DNA from 2 places in the Fundicoccus sp. Sow4_F4 genome. Region 1 is predicted to be linked to the other one. Evidence: predicted binding sites of a transcription regulator. Region 1 holds the regulator's gene; the other holds the start of a gene.
What was found. Region 1 encodes LexA, which represses DNA repair genes until DNA is damaged. Its sites were predicted from a motif close to CNAACANNTGTTNG; they were not measured.

Region 1 (8,293 bases):
GAGAACACTCGAAAGAGGCTGTTGATTTGTTTACTATGCCGGCATTCGAGCGTTACCGACAAGAAATGCAAGTCGAAGCAATAATGAATTACCAGACTTTATCAGATATTAAAAGATATTTCGAGGAGAATGAAAAAAGATCATGAATTTAAAAGACTATATTGCAAAAGTTGAAAATTATCCAGAAGAAGGAATAATTTTCCGTGACATCACACCATTAATGGCTGATGGAGATGCTTTTAAAGAAGCGACACAACAAATTGTTAATTATGCTAAAGAGTTAGGTGCTGACGTAGTTGTTGGGCCAGAAGCTCGTGGATTCATTGTAGGTTGTCCTGTAGCCTATGCTTTAGAGATTGGATTTGTACCTGTGCGTAAGAAAGGCAAATTACCAAGAGAAGTCATTGAGGTTGATTATTCATTAGAGTATGGTAGCAATACTTTGACAATGCATAAAGATGCTCTGCAACCAGGTCAAAAAGTATTAATTACTGATGATTTATTAGCAACAGGTGGTACAATCAAAGCAACGATCGATTTAGTTGAAAAATTAGGTGGAGTTGTCGTTGGCTGTGCATTCTTAATTGAATTAGAAGAATTAAATGGCCGTGATAAAATTTCTGGTTACGACATTAAAACACTAATGACTTACTAAACTACACACAAAAAAAAACGAACAAAGCGTGTAGAGCTGAAGCAATTTGCTTCCTCTATATGCCTTGTTCGCTTATTTGTAAAGATACTCAACTAATAATCTAGAAGCGTCGAAACAGGCTGACAACTTTACCTAATACGGTAACTGAATTTAAAATAATGTCATCCATATAATCATTTTCTGGTCTTAAGACGTAATGATCGGTTTTTTTAAAGAATGTCTTACAAGTAACTTCTTCTTCTTCTGTCATAGCAATGACGATTTCACCATTGTTGGCAGACGTTTGGCGTCTAACAGTTATGATATCGCCGTCCATAATACCCGCATTAACCATACTTTCGCCTTTTATTTCAAGCATAAATAATTCGCTTGGATCATAAGGTAACTCTGGTGGTATTGGATAGAAGGCAACCGCATCTTCAACTGCAAGAATTGGCGCACCAGCAGCAACTCTTCCTAATAAAGGAACTTGTACAGGTCCAACGCCAAGCAAATCAATTGAAGCTTGTGTTAATTCAAGAGCGCGTGTTTTACTAGAATCTTTAATTAAATAGCCAGCTTTTTCTAATCTAGATAGATGTCCGTGTACTGTCGAAGTTGAGGATAAGCCAACTGACGAACCAATTTCGCGAACAGTAGGTGGATAACCATTTTCCTCAATGTTATCATAAATACATTGTAGGATTGTCATTTGTTTCGTTGACAATTTAGCCATTGGAATCAACTCATTTCATTTTTGTTATTATTATTATATCAGAAACGTTTTTCAATGACAAACAAACGTTCGTAAAAAGGAGGATTTACATGTTAGAGAAAGATAAAATGGAGAGAATTAATGAATTAGCCCGCAAGAAAAAAGCTGAAGGTTTAAATGAAGCTGAATTAGCTGAACAAAAAGTGCTAAGAGAAGAATATATCGAAAATTTACGTTTCGGTATGCGTAATCATATCGAAGGAATCAAGGTCGTCGATGAAGATGGAACTGATTTAACTCCTGATAAAGTGAAAGAAATCCAAAAAGCTAAAAAACTTCATGGCCGTCACCTTCAACACTTCTTCGATAAGAAGAATAAAAAGTAAAATAAATTTAGTTTATCGTCTGCTTCTTGTGAAAATATACTATGAAAAACAGATGAACTTTAGTAAACTATAACTACATGATATTTAGAAAGTGAGGTTTATATATGCCAACAATCGCTTGGATTTTTATTGTTTTACTAGCTTTAGTAGCTGGTGCAGTGGGAGGATTCTTTTTAGCTCGTCGTTATATGATGAAGTATTTTAAAGAAAACCCACCAATTGACGAAAGAATGATTTCTCAAATGATGGCTCAGATGGGTCAAAAGCCATCTAAAAAGAAAGTTGAACAAATTATGCGTTCAATGAAACAGCAGTAATTAAAGTTTTGCAGGGGTTGTCCGTTTGTTCGGATTAACTCCTGTTTTCTTTTTATAAAATTTGAGAGATAGATGATATTTAGTCTGTTTAAAAGGTAGAGTTAAAGAACAATTTGCTTAGGAGAGGTATCGCGTATTTATAAGCTGATTGCTTTGTTTACTCACAAAAAGAGTGATAAACTTATTCATGGACTATTTAATTAATAATTAAATCATATAAATCAGAAAGGGTGGATAGTTTGGATATATTTTCTAGGTTAGCTTGGTTTTTTAAGCAAGAAAAATGGGCTTATATAACAGGAGCCTCGATGTTAGTTTTAGTAGGATTGTTAGCCGGGATTGTGCCAATGATTATAGCGACAGTAATTGATGGAATGACTGACGGTAGCTTAACGCCGACTGTCTTATTTTTTTGGGTAGTGGCAATCATTGTCATCTCAATACTACAATATGCAATGCGTTACGTGTGGCGAATTAATATTTTTGGTACGTCAGCAAAATTAGAAAAAATTTTACGTCAGCGATTATTCAATCATTTTACAAAGATGGATTCCATTTTTTATCAAAAGTACCGAACAGGAGACTTGATGGCTCATGCAACGAATGACTTAGGCGCCATTCGCATGGTTGCTGGTGGTGGAATCTTAACGATGGTCGATTCATTGACACAAGGTATTATTACGCTATTTATGATGTTTTGGGCCATTGATTGGCAATTGAGTTTAATGGTTATCATTCCTTTACCGATTTTAGCTATTTCAATACGTTTAATTGGTAAGAAAATGCATTATCACTTTAGACGTGCTCAAGAAGCCTTCTCTTCTTTGAATGATAAAGTACAAGAAAGTGTTACTGGTATAAAAGTAATTAAAACATTTGGTGAAGAAGAATTGGACAGTATCGATTTTAAAAATATGACCGCAACCGTAGTAGCTAAAAATAAATCAGTTTATTTTTATGATGCATTGTTCCGCCCAACGATTCAATTAATTATGGGTGTTTGTACGATTATCGGCTTGTTTTATGGTGGTTTTTTAGTAACACAAGGGCAAATCACTGTTGGTTTATTAGTGGCTTTTCTAAACTACATTACCCGCATGTCTTGGCCAATGGTGGCAATCGGGCGGTTGTTTAATATTATCGAACGTGGCTCAGCCAGTTATGACCGTATTATGGAATTATTAAAAGAGGAAACAAATGTTGTGGAAGCAGCCGATCCTGTGACTTCTCCGATTGATGGTGATCTAAATTTTGCTGTCGAACGTTTTACTTATCCTCAAACAAAAGAACCTATGCTGAAAGATGTGCACTTTACTATTCCTCAAGGACATACTTTAGGCATAGTAGGTAAAACAGGTTCAGGGAAAACGACAATATTCAAATTACTTATGCGAGACTATGATCAATACAAAGGAACTATTCGTTTCAATGGGATTGATATGAAAGCATATGCCTTAGATGTTTTACTGGGATCGATTGGTTATGTTCCACAAGATAACTTTTTATTTTCAACGACAATCAGAGATAATATTCGCTTTGCTGATCCAACTGCCTCTCAAGAGCGTGTGGAAACAGCTGCTCGATTAACGAGTGTACACGAAGATATTATCGGCTTTCCTGAAGGGTATGATACCTTAGTAGGAGAGCGTGGCGTGGCTTTATCAGGTGGTCAAAAACAAAGAATATCGATGGCGCGAGCGATCATTAATTCACCATCCTTATTAATTTTAGATGATTCTTTATCTGCAGTTGATGCAAAAACGGAAGAAGCGATATTAAGTTCGATTAAGACCAATCGACAGAATAAAACGACGATTATTTCAGCTCACCGTATCAGTAGTGTAATGCATGCCAATGAGATTATCGTTTTAGATAAAGGTGAAATTGTTGAAAGAGGCACCCACTATGAGCTGTTACAACAGGATGGTTGGTACAAACAAATGTATGAAAAACAACAATTAGAAGCATTATTAAATGAAGGAGGCGCACAGTAATGGCACAAGCAAAAGATTTTCAATCCGCATGGACTAAGAAAATGACAATGCGTGACCAGTATCAGGTAACCAAGAGAATTATGCAGTTTGCCAAACCTTACTGGAAAGAATTTTTATTAGCGCTCGTTTTTTCTGCAGGTCAAATTGTGGCGACTGTTTTCATGCCGCGAGTGATTCAATCCTATATTGACCAATACTTGTCAACATCCTCAGCAACCACGCAAACCGCCATATTATTTACTGCCCTGTACGCATTTTTACTAGTCATACAAGGGATTTCAAACTATTTTTCTACATATATCTTTAGTATGGCCTCTGAAAAAACGGTTGAAAATATTCGTAATGTTATTTTTGATAAAGTCGTTCATTTAGGGATGCGCTATTTTGACCAAACACCGGGCGGCTCAATTGTCTCGCGAGTGACGAATGATACAGAGACGATCAAACAGTTTTGGAATGTATTCTTTGCAATCTTTGAAGGCTTTGCAACGATTATTGCTGTCTTTATCGGTATGTGGAGTCTGAATCAAACGATGGCTTTATATTTCTTATTATTTGTACCATTAATGGTTTTTGCAATTTGGCTCTACCAAAATTATAGTACACGAATCTATCGTCAATTACGTGAAAACTTAAGTCGTTTAAATACTAAGATTAATGAATCAATTTTAGGGATGTCAGTTATTCAGCATTTAAGACAAGAAAAACGGACAATGGCTGAATTCGAAGAGCAAAATGAAAACCAATATAAAGGACATCTAGCAATGGTTCGTATGAATGCTTTGCTTTTAAATTCGGTTATTAACCTTTTTGAAGGCTTATCAATTGCCTTAGTCTTTTATATTCTTGGTAATCAATATTTTGATGGTTTGATTGAAGTGGGGATTGTCTATGCCTTTACTCAATATTCAGCAAACTTCTTCAGACCGATGGGAATGATGATGGATAATTTGTCCTTCTTACAAGACGGTGTCGTGTCTAGTTCGCGAATTTTGCGTGTGTTAGATCATGAAGAACATGTACCAGAACAACTAATCAATCCAGCTGCAAGCATCACAGATGCAAAGATTGAATTCAAAGACTTAACCTTCTCCTATGACGGTGAACAAGATGTGTTAAGTAACATTAGTTTTACTGTGAATCCCGGCGAGACAGTTGCATTAGTCGGACATACTGGTAGTGGGAAAAGTTCGATTATCAATGTCTTGATGCGATTTTATGAGTTTAAATCAGGTGATGTCTTGATTGATGGGCATAGTATTCGTGAATTTCCTTACGAAGCTTTACGTGAACAAGTTGGTTTGGTTTTACAAGATAGCTTCTTGTTCTACGGGGATGTTTCAAGAAACATCCGTCTACTCGAGCGAGGTATTTCAGATTATACAGTAAGAGACGCTGCACGCTTCGTTAATGCGGATACCTTTATTGAAGCAGATCCAGCTGGCTATAAAAAACGTGTCATTGAGCGTGGTGCTAGTTATTCAAGTGGTCAGAAACAATTGATATCCTTTGCCAGAACTATGGCACGTGAACCGAAGATATTAATTTTAGATGAAGCAACAGCGAATATTGATACTGAAACCGAAGAATATATTCAGAATAGTCTTCAGAAGATGCGTAAGAATCGTACCACGATTGCGATTGCTCACCGTTTAAGTACCATTCGTGATGCCAACCAAATCATCGTCCTCGATAAAGGGCGCATCATTGAAAAAGGAACGCATGATGAACTGATTGAATTAGGCGGTACCTACTTCCAGATGTACCGTCTGCAAAGTATGAATTAAAGAATAGACCTAGTGGTTGGCCAAGAAGGCGAATTACTAGGTTATTTTTATTTACATAAGAGACCATAAGTTTAAAGAGCTAACTAACTGGAACTCCGTCCAAAATTGAGGGGAATCGCCTCGACCGCCCGATTTTTTAGATTGATTTTGTTAACATGTTAATTCAATTTACCAATCGATCGATTAAAATTATTCTGCCACTCAAACACATTAAAGCACAAACAAGTACGGATTGTATGCAATTCACCAAGTTTTCCATGGTTCTTTATTAAGTATTATTTGTTAACCTTTTAGAAAGGATTTCAAACTAACCAAAAAACCGCAGTGAAATCTCAAATGGATTTCACTGCAGTTTTTACTGTCATTCATTCAATAAAAGTGTAAATAATCGAGCTTTTATTTATCTTTTTTAACGGGTGGTATATACTTGTAATTAGGTGTTAGTTGTTGATCCAATTGATCAAAACGAATCGCAATTAAGTTGTCCACGTCAGCTAATTTAGTTTTATCATACTTCACCGTTTCGTCATAAGCAATCGGTTCGCCGAAAGCTAACTTAATTTTTTTACGTTTGAAAAAATCAGCGGTATTCAGAGTCGGTTGAATCGCAACGGGGACAATATCATTTTTGCTTAACCGTTGAATGAAAGCTGTTCCACCTTTAATTTCAGTTGAATAGCGTGTACCTGAAGGGAAAATCCCTAGGTTCAGATGATCTTCATTCATTACTTTTACAGCGTGTTTAATGGTACGTGGCGACGTTTTTTCACGGTTAACCGGAAATACATTTAACTTTGGTAGAACATAAGCCATCAGTTTATTATTAAATAGCGTATCTTTGCCCATAAAAGCCACTTTTTTACCAAGAGGGTATATCGCAAAGGCTAAATATAAAGGGTCTAATAATGAGCGGTGTGTGCCTGCAAATACCACCACTTTGTCCTTCGGAACGTTCTCAAGGCCCTCGTAGTGAGGTTTACCATTAAAAAGATACATAACCGCACGGACGATTACAATTGCAATATCATAGAATGTCATTCGTTTATTCCTTTCGTTGTTACATTAGTTTAATTTTACCAATTATTCAGTGAATAGCCAATAGATAAACGAATAATAATAGTTAGGAGATGCGAAAATGACAAGCAAACGACGAGTCACATTGTGCCTATTGTATGGGCTGTTGATTTCAGTATTGGGAGAAACCTACGTCAATGCCCAAGAATCGATTAATTTACTGGCGCTTTATCCTAGTGATCAAACAGCTTTCACGCAAGGATTTGAAGTCCATCCAGAACTTGAGCCACAACAGTTGTTACTCGGAACAGGGCTGTATGGTGAGTCTAGTATAGGAATTCTGGATCTCGAAACAGGCGACTATCAAATAATAGAAACTTTAGATAAACAATATTTCGCAGAGGGCTTAACACTTACTGAAAATGCTATTTGGCAATTGACTTGGAAAGAAGGAACGGCCTTTAAGCGAGCCTTAAACAGTTTTGAAGTCTTGGAGACAGCAAACTATACAGGACAGGGCTGGGGGCTGGCATACGATGAGAAACGCCAAGTCCTATGGATGTCAGACGGGACTAGTCAATTAAGTCTGAGAGACCCAGATAGTTTTGACTTATTAGACACACTAGAAGTAACTTATAAACAACAATCAATCGGCAATCTAAATGAATTAGAATTCGCCAACGACATGATTTATGCAAATATTTGGTTAACAGACCAAATTGTTGCCATTAATCCAGAAAATGGACAGATCGAACAGATCTATGATTTAAAAGCCTTAATTGAACAAGTCAATCAAAAATTTTCAGCAGAAGAAGTTGCTAACATGGACGTCTTAAATGGGATTGCCCATAAAGAAAACAATGTCTTTTATTTAACTGGCAAACAATATCCCTATGTATTAGAAGTTGAATTACCACGCTAAGTTTACTATAATTATGTGTTGAGTACATTGTTTTAGACAGAAAGGAAGCATTATGACAGAATCAGCAATTCGTTATGAATTAATTAAAGAAGAAAAAAATACGGGTGCCCGTTTAGGCATCTTACATACACCACAAGGTAGTTTTGAAACACCCATCTATATGCCAGTTGGGACATTAGCAACCGTTAAAGGTCTTTCGCCTGAAGAATTAAAAGACATGGGAGCAGAAATTGTTCTGAGCAATACATATCACTTATGGTTACGCCCAGGTGAAGACATTGTCGAGGAGGCAGGTGGCTTACATAAATTTATGAACTGGGATCGAGGCATTCTAACAGATTCCGGTGGTTTTCAAGTTTTCTCCTTAAGTGACATGCGTCGCATTGAAGAAGAGGGGGTACACTTTAGAAACCATATTAATGGAGCTAAATTATTCTTATCACCTGAAAAGGCAATTCAAATTGAAAATGCACTAGGTGCAGATATTATTATGAGTTTTGACGAGTGCCCGCCATTCGACCAAA
Region 2 (8,293 bases), on a different contig from region 1:
TTATCCTAAAGAGGCGTTTATTAAGGCGGTTCATGAGATTGTTAAAGCGAATGCTGAATGGGTGCCACCTTATGAAAGTGGGGCGACTTTATACATCCGTCCATTTTTAATCGGGGTGGGGGATGTTGTCGGTGTTAAACCAGCTGAGGAATATATTTTTGCGATTTTTGTTACACCTGTGGGGCCTTATTTTAAAGGTGGCTTACAACCCTTTAAGTTCCTTATTAGTGACTTTGACCGTGCCGCTCCTAACGGAACGGGCGCCGCTAAGGTGGGAGGCAATTATGCCGCAGGGAACATAGCCAGTAAGATAGCAAAAGATAATGGTTATGCAGATGCAATCTTTTTAGACCCAGCCACTAAAACTAAGATTGAAGAAGTCGGTGCAGCCAATTTTTTTGCGATTACCAAGGATAAGCAGTTAGTAACACCGAAATCCCCTTCGATTTTACCAAGTATTACCAAGTATTCCTTGCTGGAGATTGCACGTGAGCGATTAGGCATGGAAGCTATTGAAACGGATGTCTATGTGACTGATTTAGCTGAATTTTCAGAAGCTGGGGCAATGGGAACGGCAGCCGTTATTTCGCCCATAGGTTCAATTACCTATGGGAAAGAAATCTATGTCTTCCATTCTGAAACAGAAGTAGGGCCCATTACACGTCGTTTATATGATGAATTAGTCGGTATTCAATTTGGAGATGTAGAAGCACCAGAGGGTTGGGTTCAAAAGGTTGAGTGCTAGGATGACTTTAGTAGTCAAAGCGGTCTTAGGCCCTATTTGATGGCGTCTCGTACTTGTTAGAACAGACAAGTGGAGAAAATCAAAAGGTTAAGTTTTTTAAAAGGACTTCAAAATAAATTGCAGAACGCTAGGATGACTGATACCATAAATCATATTGTCAAAATTATTTTGTATGAACAAGGAGATATAATGATGTTGAGATTGGTAAAAGTGATTGGCACAGGTATAAAACGATTGATACAACTCATCCTTTTAGCAATCACATTATTTATGAGTATCCTACTGTTAATCAATTTATTCACGATTGGTACGACCTATCAATCAATGCTTTCGATTGATGAATTAGTCGAAAGTGAGTTTATTGCTGAGGACGTGCCAGTGATTGTATTAGGCGCAGGAGTTGTTGATAATGCCGAACCGAGCCAAATATTAAAACAAAGACTGGATCAAGCAGCCACTTTATTTGAAGTTGCACCAGATAAGCAATTTATTATGAGTGGCGACCACCGGGATCAATATTACAATGAAGTGGCTGTCATGAAAGACTATTTAATTGAACAAGGTTTGCCGAGTAATCAACTGTTTTTAGATCATGCAGGTTATTCGACATATGATAGTTTGTATCGTTTAAAGAATGTCATCGGTGAAGATAAAGTCATTATCGTGACACAAGGCTATCATCTTTCGCGCGCGTTAATGCTTGCTAGAGGATTAGGGATCGATGCGGTAGGTGTGCCGGCTCCTGATTCAAAGTCGAGTCGTGTATACCGTGAAGTAAGGGAAGTATTCGCAAGAGTAAAAGATTTTGCGGTGACTTATTTAGGTTACCAAGAGGAAAATCGACCAAATTTAGCTGAAAGCTTTGATTTAAATATGATGGGCGATGAAACTAACGATAAAACGAATTTACTTGATTAACTAACGATTATTTTCGTTAAATGATAATTTGGTTAAAATTCAGCTTGACTTTGAGAAGAATACACTTTAGACTATAATTATCAAATAAACCTATAAAATATGAAATGAGGCAACTTTTATGCAAACGACTTACTTATTACAAGCTAAACGATTTTTTAACAACTACTTTAGATAGTGTTTGTGTCTGAACTTATAGATACAAACACAGAACGAAAGTTTGTATCTATGAGGAGTTGTTTAAAAAACATGCCCGCATAGATAAATCTGATAAGATTAAAATCTATGAGCGGCTTGTAATGAGTAACCGTCTGTATAGCCATTTTTAGAGGCTTATGCAACAGTTATAAAGACCTAATTAGGATTTTAATCGAATCCAATTAGGTCTTTTTTTTGTTGGTTTACTACTGAACGCTATCAATATTCTGGGAGGAATAATAATGAAAAAATTATACAAATACTCAAAAATGGTTATGGCAACTCTTGCAACAGCTGCGAGTTTAGTTAGTGTTTATACGCAAACAAATCATGTCGCCCTTGCTCAAGAAGATGCTGCTAAAGCAGCAATTAGTGTAGGGATTTTTCAATTTAATGATCATGGTTCATTAAATGCTAACCGTGAAGGGTTTATAGATGGACTGGCTGAGTTAGGTTACGTAGAAGGCGAAAATCTGACGATTGATTACATGAATGCCAATGCTGATATTGCAAATTTACAATCGATGAGTGAATCTTTAGTGAATAATAATGATTATTTATTCGCAATTGCTACACCAACTGCTCAATCTTTAGCAGGAGCAACAACGGAAAAACCAATCATCTTCTCATCTGTAGCAGATCCTTTAGGAGCGGGTGTAGTGGACTCCTTTGAAGAACCAGGCCGTAATTTAACAGGAACCACGAACATTGGTCCTATTGCTCAACAGATTGATATGTTATTTGAGATTACACCAGATGCTAAGAAAGTCGGCATCATTTATAATTCAAGTGAAGTGAACGCTCAACACCAAGTCGATATTGCAGTGCCAGAAATTGAAGCTCACGGAGCAGAAGCTGTCCTAGGGACCATCACTTCGACGAATGATATTAGCCAAGTGATGGGGAATCTAGTGAAAGAAGTCGATAGCATTTATTTAGTAACAGACAATTACATCGCATCTTCAATGCCATTGGTAGGAGACATCGCTAAAGAAGCTGGTTTACCAGTTATTGGTGGTTCAAACGATATGATTATCGAAAATGGTTTAGCAACCTTTGGTTTAGATTATTATGAACTAGGCGTACAGTCAGCTGAAATGCTCGTAAGAATAATTGAAGAAGACTTAGATCCTGCAACTGTTCCAGTAGAAAAAGCAAAAACATTAGAATTAATTATTAATGAAGAATACGCTGAAGCGATTGGGGTGGATCCAACGACAATCAAAGCACCAACAGAGTAGAAAGATTAGTTTTAGATGAGAAGATAGTAATAGGATTAAAAAAAGCGGTTGACATTAGCCGTTTTCTAATTTAATATAAATCTAACGAAGAAATATAACCTTTAAAAGCGAGGAATAAAAATGATTAAGCAATTAATATTACAAAATTCAACATTCTATTACGGCTACTTTAGATAGGTTTGTGTCTAGAACTTTTAGATACAAACGATAAACGAAAGTTTGTATCTATGAGGAGCTGTGATTTAGAGTGCCCCGCATAGATAATCTATACAGATTAAAATCTAAGCGGGTGTAATATTAAACTAGCTTAATTAGCCAAGGGTTAATTAATCAGTTATAAAAAGACCTTAGTTAGATTTTAATTATATCTAACTAAGGTCTTTTTTCGTTGTTGTCCAATATTATAAAAAACAAATTCAGGAGGAATTTACTATGAAAAAAACATATCGTTATTTAAAGTCAACATTAGCAACTGTATTAGCTGCAGCTACATTGGTAGTACCCTTAGGCAATACGATGGTCGTACAAGCACAAGAAGCTATTAGTGTAGGTATCTTACAATATGTTGAACATGACTCGTTAGACGCAACGCGTGATGGATTCATTGATGGTTTGGAAGAAGCTGGATATGTTGAAGGCGAAAACTTAACACTGAATTATTTAAACGCAGGAGCTGATAATGCTAACTTGCAATCAATGGCTGAAACACTAGGCAATGGCAATGATTATGTCTTCGCCATTGCGACACCAGCTGCTCAATCAGTAGCTAACGCTGTTTCAGATTTACCGGTTTATTTCTCGGCAGTAACGGATCCAGTAGATGCTGGTTTAGTAGAAAGCTTAGAAGCACCAGGGAAAAACATTACCGGAACAATTGATGCTGGACCAATCAAAGAACAAGTAGACTTGTTATTAAGCATTGCACCAGATGCAGAAAAAATCGGGATCATTTATAACTCCGGAGAGACAAACTCTAAAGGTGAAGCTCAAAAAGCAACAGACTATTTAGAAGAGTTAGGTAAAGAAGTTGTCACAGGTACAGTGACATCTACTAATGATATCAGCCAAGTAATGGGTAACTTAGTAAAAGAAGTCGACGCAATCTTTACAGTAACAGATAATACAATTGCTAGTGCAATGCCATTAGTAGGAGACTTAGCCAAAGAAGCAGGTCTACCAATTGTTGGTGGTTCAAAAGATATGATTGTTGAAAATGGCTTAGCAACCTACGGTTTAGATTATTATGAACTGGGTAAACAAACGGCTCAAATGCTAGTAAGACAAATCGAAGACAACTTAGACACTGCAAGTATTCCAGTTGAATCTGCAGCTGTTTTAGAATTAGTAATAAATGAAGAATATGCCGAAGCAATTGGTATTGACCCAGCAAGTATTCAAGCACCAACTGCTACAGAAGATACTGACAACACAGAAGAAACAACAACTGAAGATGAATCTGATAAAGAAGACGACTCAACAGAATAAACAGCTTAAAGGAGCTAATTAGTATGTTATCTAAATTCAAACACATTGTAATCAAATCAATTAAGTTTTCAGCAGCAGTTAGTTTACTCCTCGCGCCATTCGCTACGCTTCAAACAGTCAACGCACAAGGTGATGAGCCAATTAAAGTTGGCGTCTTACAATTAGTTCAACACGAAGCGTTAGACGCAGTTTTAAAAGGGTTCACTGAAACACTTGATGCATCGGACTATGCAGACCGAATTGAATGGGACATTCAAAATGCCAATGGAGACCAATCAACACTACAATCAATGAGTGAAAAAATTGCACGCGACAACGATATCTTGCTTGCGATTGCCACACCAACCGCACAAGCTTTAGCAACTGCAGAAACAAAGAAACCAATTTTTATTGCTGCTGTAACAGACCCTGTAGAAGCGGGACTCGCAGACTCTTTAGAAAAACCTGGACGAAATGTGACAGGAACAAGTGATATGGCACCCATTGATGAGCAAGTAGATTTACTCGTTAGAAATTTTCCTGATGTTAAAACAGTAGGGATTATTTATAACTCAAGTGAAGTGAATTCAACAGTTCAAGCAGAGGTTGCGACAAAAGTTTTAGAAGCAGCAGGTCTCACAGTAGAAATATCAACAGTGACCAACACGAATGATATTGCACAGAATATGACGTCACTAGTTGAAAAAGTCGATGCTATGTTTATGGTGACGGATAATACAATTGATAGCTCGATTGCTTTAGTAGGAGATATTGCCAAAGAAGCAGGTATTCCTACCATTGGATCATCCGATTCGGTTGTGCTAACAAATGGTTTAGCGACACTTTCTAGTTCTTATGAGGATTACGGCATTCAAACAGCCGAGATGGTTATTCGTATGCTAGATGAAGAGTTAGATGCAAGTGACATGCCAATTGAATTAGCGAAAGAATTTAATATTGTGGTGAACCCAGAATTTGCGGAAGCCATTGGAATCGATCCAGAATCAATCAAATAAATCGAAAGAAATGAGGTGCAAAAGATGAAATTAATAAAAAAAATAGCGACAATAGCCACATCACTATCCTTATTATCAGTGCTTGCTACGACGCCTAATCATACTGTGTCCGCTCAAGAAGAAACACCGATTAAAATAGGGGTTTTACAACACGTAGAGCATGAAGCGTTAAATGATGCGCAACAAGGCTTCATTGATCGAATGAATGAAGAATACGGTGATCGTATTGTTTGGGATATTCAAAATGCCAGTGGGAATATTGCTGGGCTTCAATCACTTGCAGAAAAATTAGCCCGTGAAAGTGACATTCTTTATGCGATTGCGACGCCTGCAGCTCAAACGTTAGCTTCTGTTGAAACGCAAAAACCAATTTTCTTTTCAGCAGTCGCCGCACCTTTACAAGCTGGCTTGGTTGACTCAATGGAAGAACCAGGACGCAACTTAACAGGAACCACTAACCTTGGGCCAATTGAAGATCATGTTGAGTTACTAATCAAGAACTTCCCAGAAGCTAAAAAGATTGGCATACTCTATAATTCAAGTGAAGTGAATGCACAACATCAAGTAGATATCGCCACGAAAGCCATGGAAGCAAAGGAATTAACACCAGTCTTAGGAACTATTACAAGTACTAATGATATTCAGCAAGTATTGAGTTCCCTACTCGAGGAAATTGATGTATTATTTATGGTAACGGACAATACTGTCGACAGCTCAATCGCTTTAGTCGGAGATATGGCTAAAGAAGCCGACGTTCCAACTGTAGGATCTTCTGATTCGGTTGTGAAAGCCAATGGTTTAATGACAATTTCAAATTCATATATTGATTATGGTATCCAAACAGCAGAAATGGCGATTCGTTATATCGAAGAAGACTTAACTGTTGCAGAAATGCCTGTTGAAATAGGTGAAAATTTTGTTATGATTGTGAATGAAGAATTTGCTGAAGAAATTGGAATTGAACCAAGTTCATTGGTAGGATTAGACTAGTTGTGTTAAACAACTAAATAGATTAATTAGTCACGTTAGAAAAGAGGAAAATCATTATGTTAGATGTTATCGCATCAAGTTTTACCCAAGGTTTGCTTTGGGCAGTCATGGCGGTCGGGGTGTATATTACTTTCCGTTTGTTGGACATTGCAGATTTATCAGCTGAAGGGGTATTTCCGCTTGGTGCAGCCGTTAGTGCTTCGATTATTTCAATGGAGTACAGTCAAGAACTCGCACCATATATACCGTTTTTAGCAACATTAGCCGCGTTTTTTGCAGGGTCAATCGCAGGGTTCGCAGCAGGTTTGATTCATACAAAATTAAATATACCTCCTCTATTGACTGGTATTTTAGTTTTAACAGGATTGTATTCAATCAACCTAAACATTATGGATGGACGTCCTAATATTGCTTTACTTGGAAAAACGACAATTTTTACAGGTCTACAAGCAGCAACAGGTTTAGATAAAAATACAGTGGTTGCCATTGTGACGCTTCTTATTTTACTGTTAATCATTGGTTTATTGGTCTTGTTCTTACATACAGAGATTGGTTTAGCCTTAAGAGCAACAGGTGACAATGACAAGATGAGTGAAGCAAATGGTATTAACACGAACCGTATGAAGATTGTTGGCTATATGATTGGTAATGGTTTAATTGGCTTATCTGGGGCAATGCTGGCTCAGAATAATGGTTTCGCTGATATAGGTATGGGAACAGGTACAATCGTTATTGGTTTAGCTTCAGTTATTATTGCTGAAGTTGTTGTTCCAAACTTATCATTAGGCAAACGACTAACAACAGTGATTCTCGGAAGTTTTGTCTATCGTCTAATTATTGACACCATCTTGAATCAGCCATTTATCAGTGTCAAGGCGACCGATTTAAGATTATTCCAAGCACTTCTCTTAATGCTTGTACTTTACTTGCCGGAGTTTAAAAAACAACAAGCGGGTAGTAAAAGACGTCGAGAACTTGCTAGAGGGAGAAGATAACGATGGCAGAAAAACGATTAGAATTAATAGATATTCATAAAACATTTGAAGCTGGCACAGTGAATGAAAACCATGTATTAAAAGGTGTGAATTTGACACTTGATGCAGGTGACTTTGTCACAGTTATTGGTGGGAACGGTGCAGGGAAATCAACTTTATTAAATACCATCACAGGAGCCTTGTCACCAGACTCAGGTTCAGTCATTGTTGATAATCAAGATGTAACGGCACTTTCCACTGCCAAACGGTCTAAACTTATCTCACACGTCTTCCAAGATCCGAAGATGGGTACAGCAGCTCGTTTAACCATTCAAGAAAATTTGGCCTTAGCAAACAAACGTGGTTTAAAGCGTGGTTTGACAAAAGGTGTAAAAGCTGATGACAAAGCAATGATGCGTGAGCGTTTAGCTACCTTGGAACTAGGTCTAGAAAACCGTTTAACAACGGATGTTATGTATTTGTCAGGTGGCCAACGTCAAGCGTTGACATTGTTAATGGCTACTTTACGCCAACCAGAATTATTACTTTTAGATGAACATACAGCGGCTCTAGATCCTAAAACGAGTGAAATGGTTCTCAATTTAACAAATAAAATTATTCAAGAACAATCATTAACTGCTTTAATGATTACTCATAATATGGCAGATGCTTTAACCTATGGTAATCGTACCATTATGTTACACCAAGGACGTATTATTCTTGATGTAAAAGGTGAAGAAAAAGCTAATA

Region 2: ACTQ5J_RS11400 (ABC transporter substrate binding protein) is a predicted target of LexA. The motif match lies at 1,870-1,883, and genes of this name have one in related genera.

Annotation. Positions count from the first base shown of each region.
Region 1 is NZ_JBQKLQ010000001.1:787,041-795,333, reverse strand. Features, by position in the region: gene recJ (single-stranded-DNA-specific exonuclease RecJ) at 1-146, shown strand, start outside; gene ACTQ5J_RS03590 (adenine phosphoribosyltransferase) at 143-655, shown strand; gene lexA (transcriptional repressor LexA) at 756-1,370, opposite strand; gene ACTQ5J_RS03580 (DUF896 family protein) at 1,460-1,735, shown strand; gene ACTQ5J_RS03575 (YneF family protein) at 1,840-2,052, shown strand; gene ACTQ5J_RS03570 (ABC transporter ATP-binding protein) at 2,292-4,046, shown strand; gene ACTQ5J_RS03565 (ABC transporter ATP-binding protein) at 4,046-5,833, shown strand; gene ACTQ5J_RS03560 (lysophospholipid acyltransferase family protein) at 6,230-6,871, opposite strand; gene ACTQ5J_RS03555 (glutaminyl-peptide cyclotransferase) at 6,969-7,769, shown strand; gene tgt (tRNA guanosine(34) transglycosylase Tgt) at 7,822-8,293, shown strand, end outside.
Region 2 is NZ_JBQKLQ010000008.1:82,441-90,733, reverse strand. Features, by position in the region: gene ACTQ5J_RS11410 (branched-chain amino acid aminotransferase) at 1-745, shown strand, start outside; gene ACTQ5J_RS11405 (SanA/YdcF family protein) at 938-1,663, shown strand; gene ACTQ5J_RS11400 (ABC transporter substrate binding protein) at 2,101-3,099, shown strand; gene ACTQ5J_RS11395 (ABC transporter substrate binding protein) at 3,532-4,584, shown strand; gene ACTQ5J_RS11390 (ABC transporter substrate-binding protein) at 4,608-5,579, shown strand; gene ACTQ5J_RS11385 (ABC transporter substrate-binding protein) at 5,604-6,569, shown strand; gene ACTQ5J_RS11380 (ABC transporter permease) at 6,626-7,564, shown strand; gene ACTQ5J_RS11375 (ABC transporter ATP-binding protein) at 7,567-8,293, shown strand, end outside.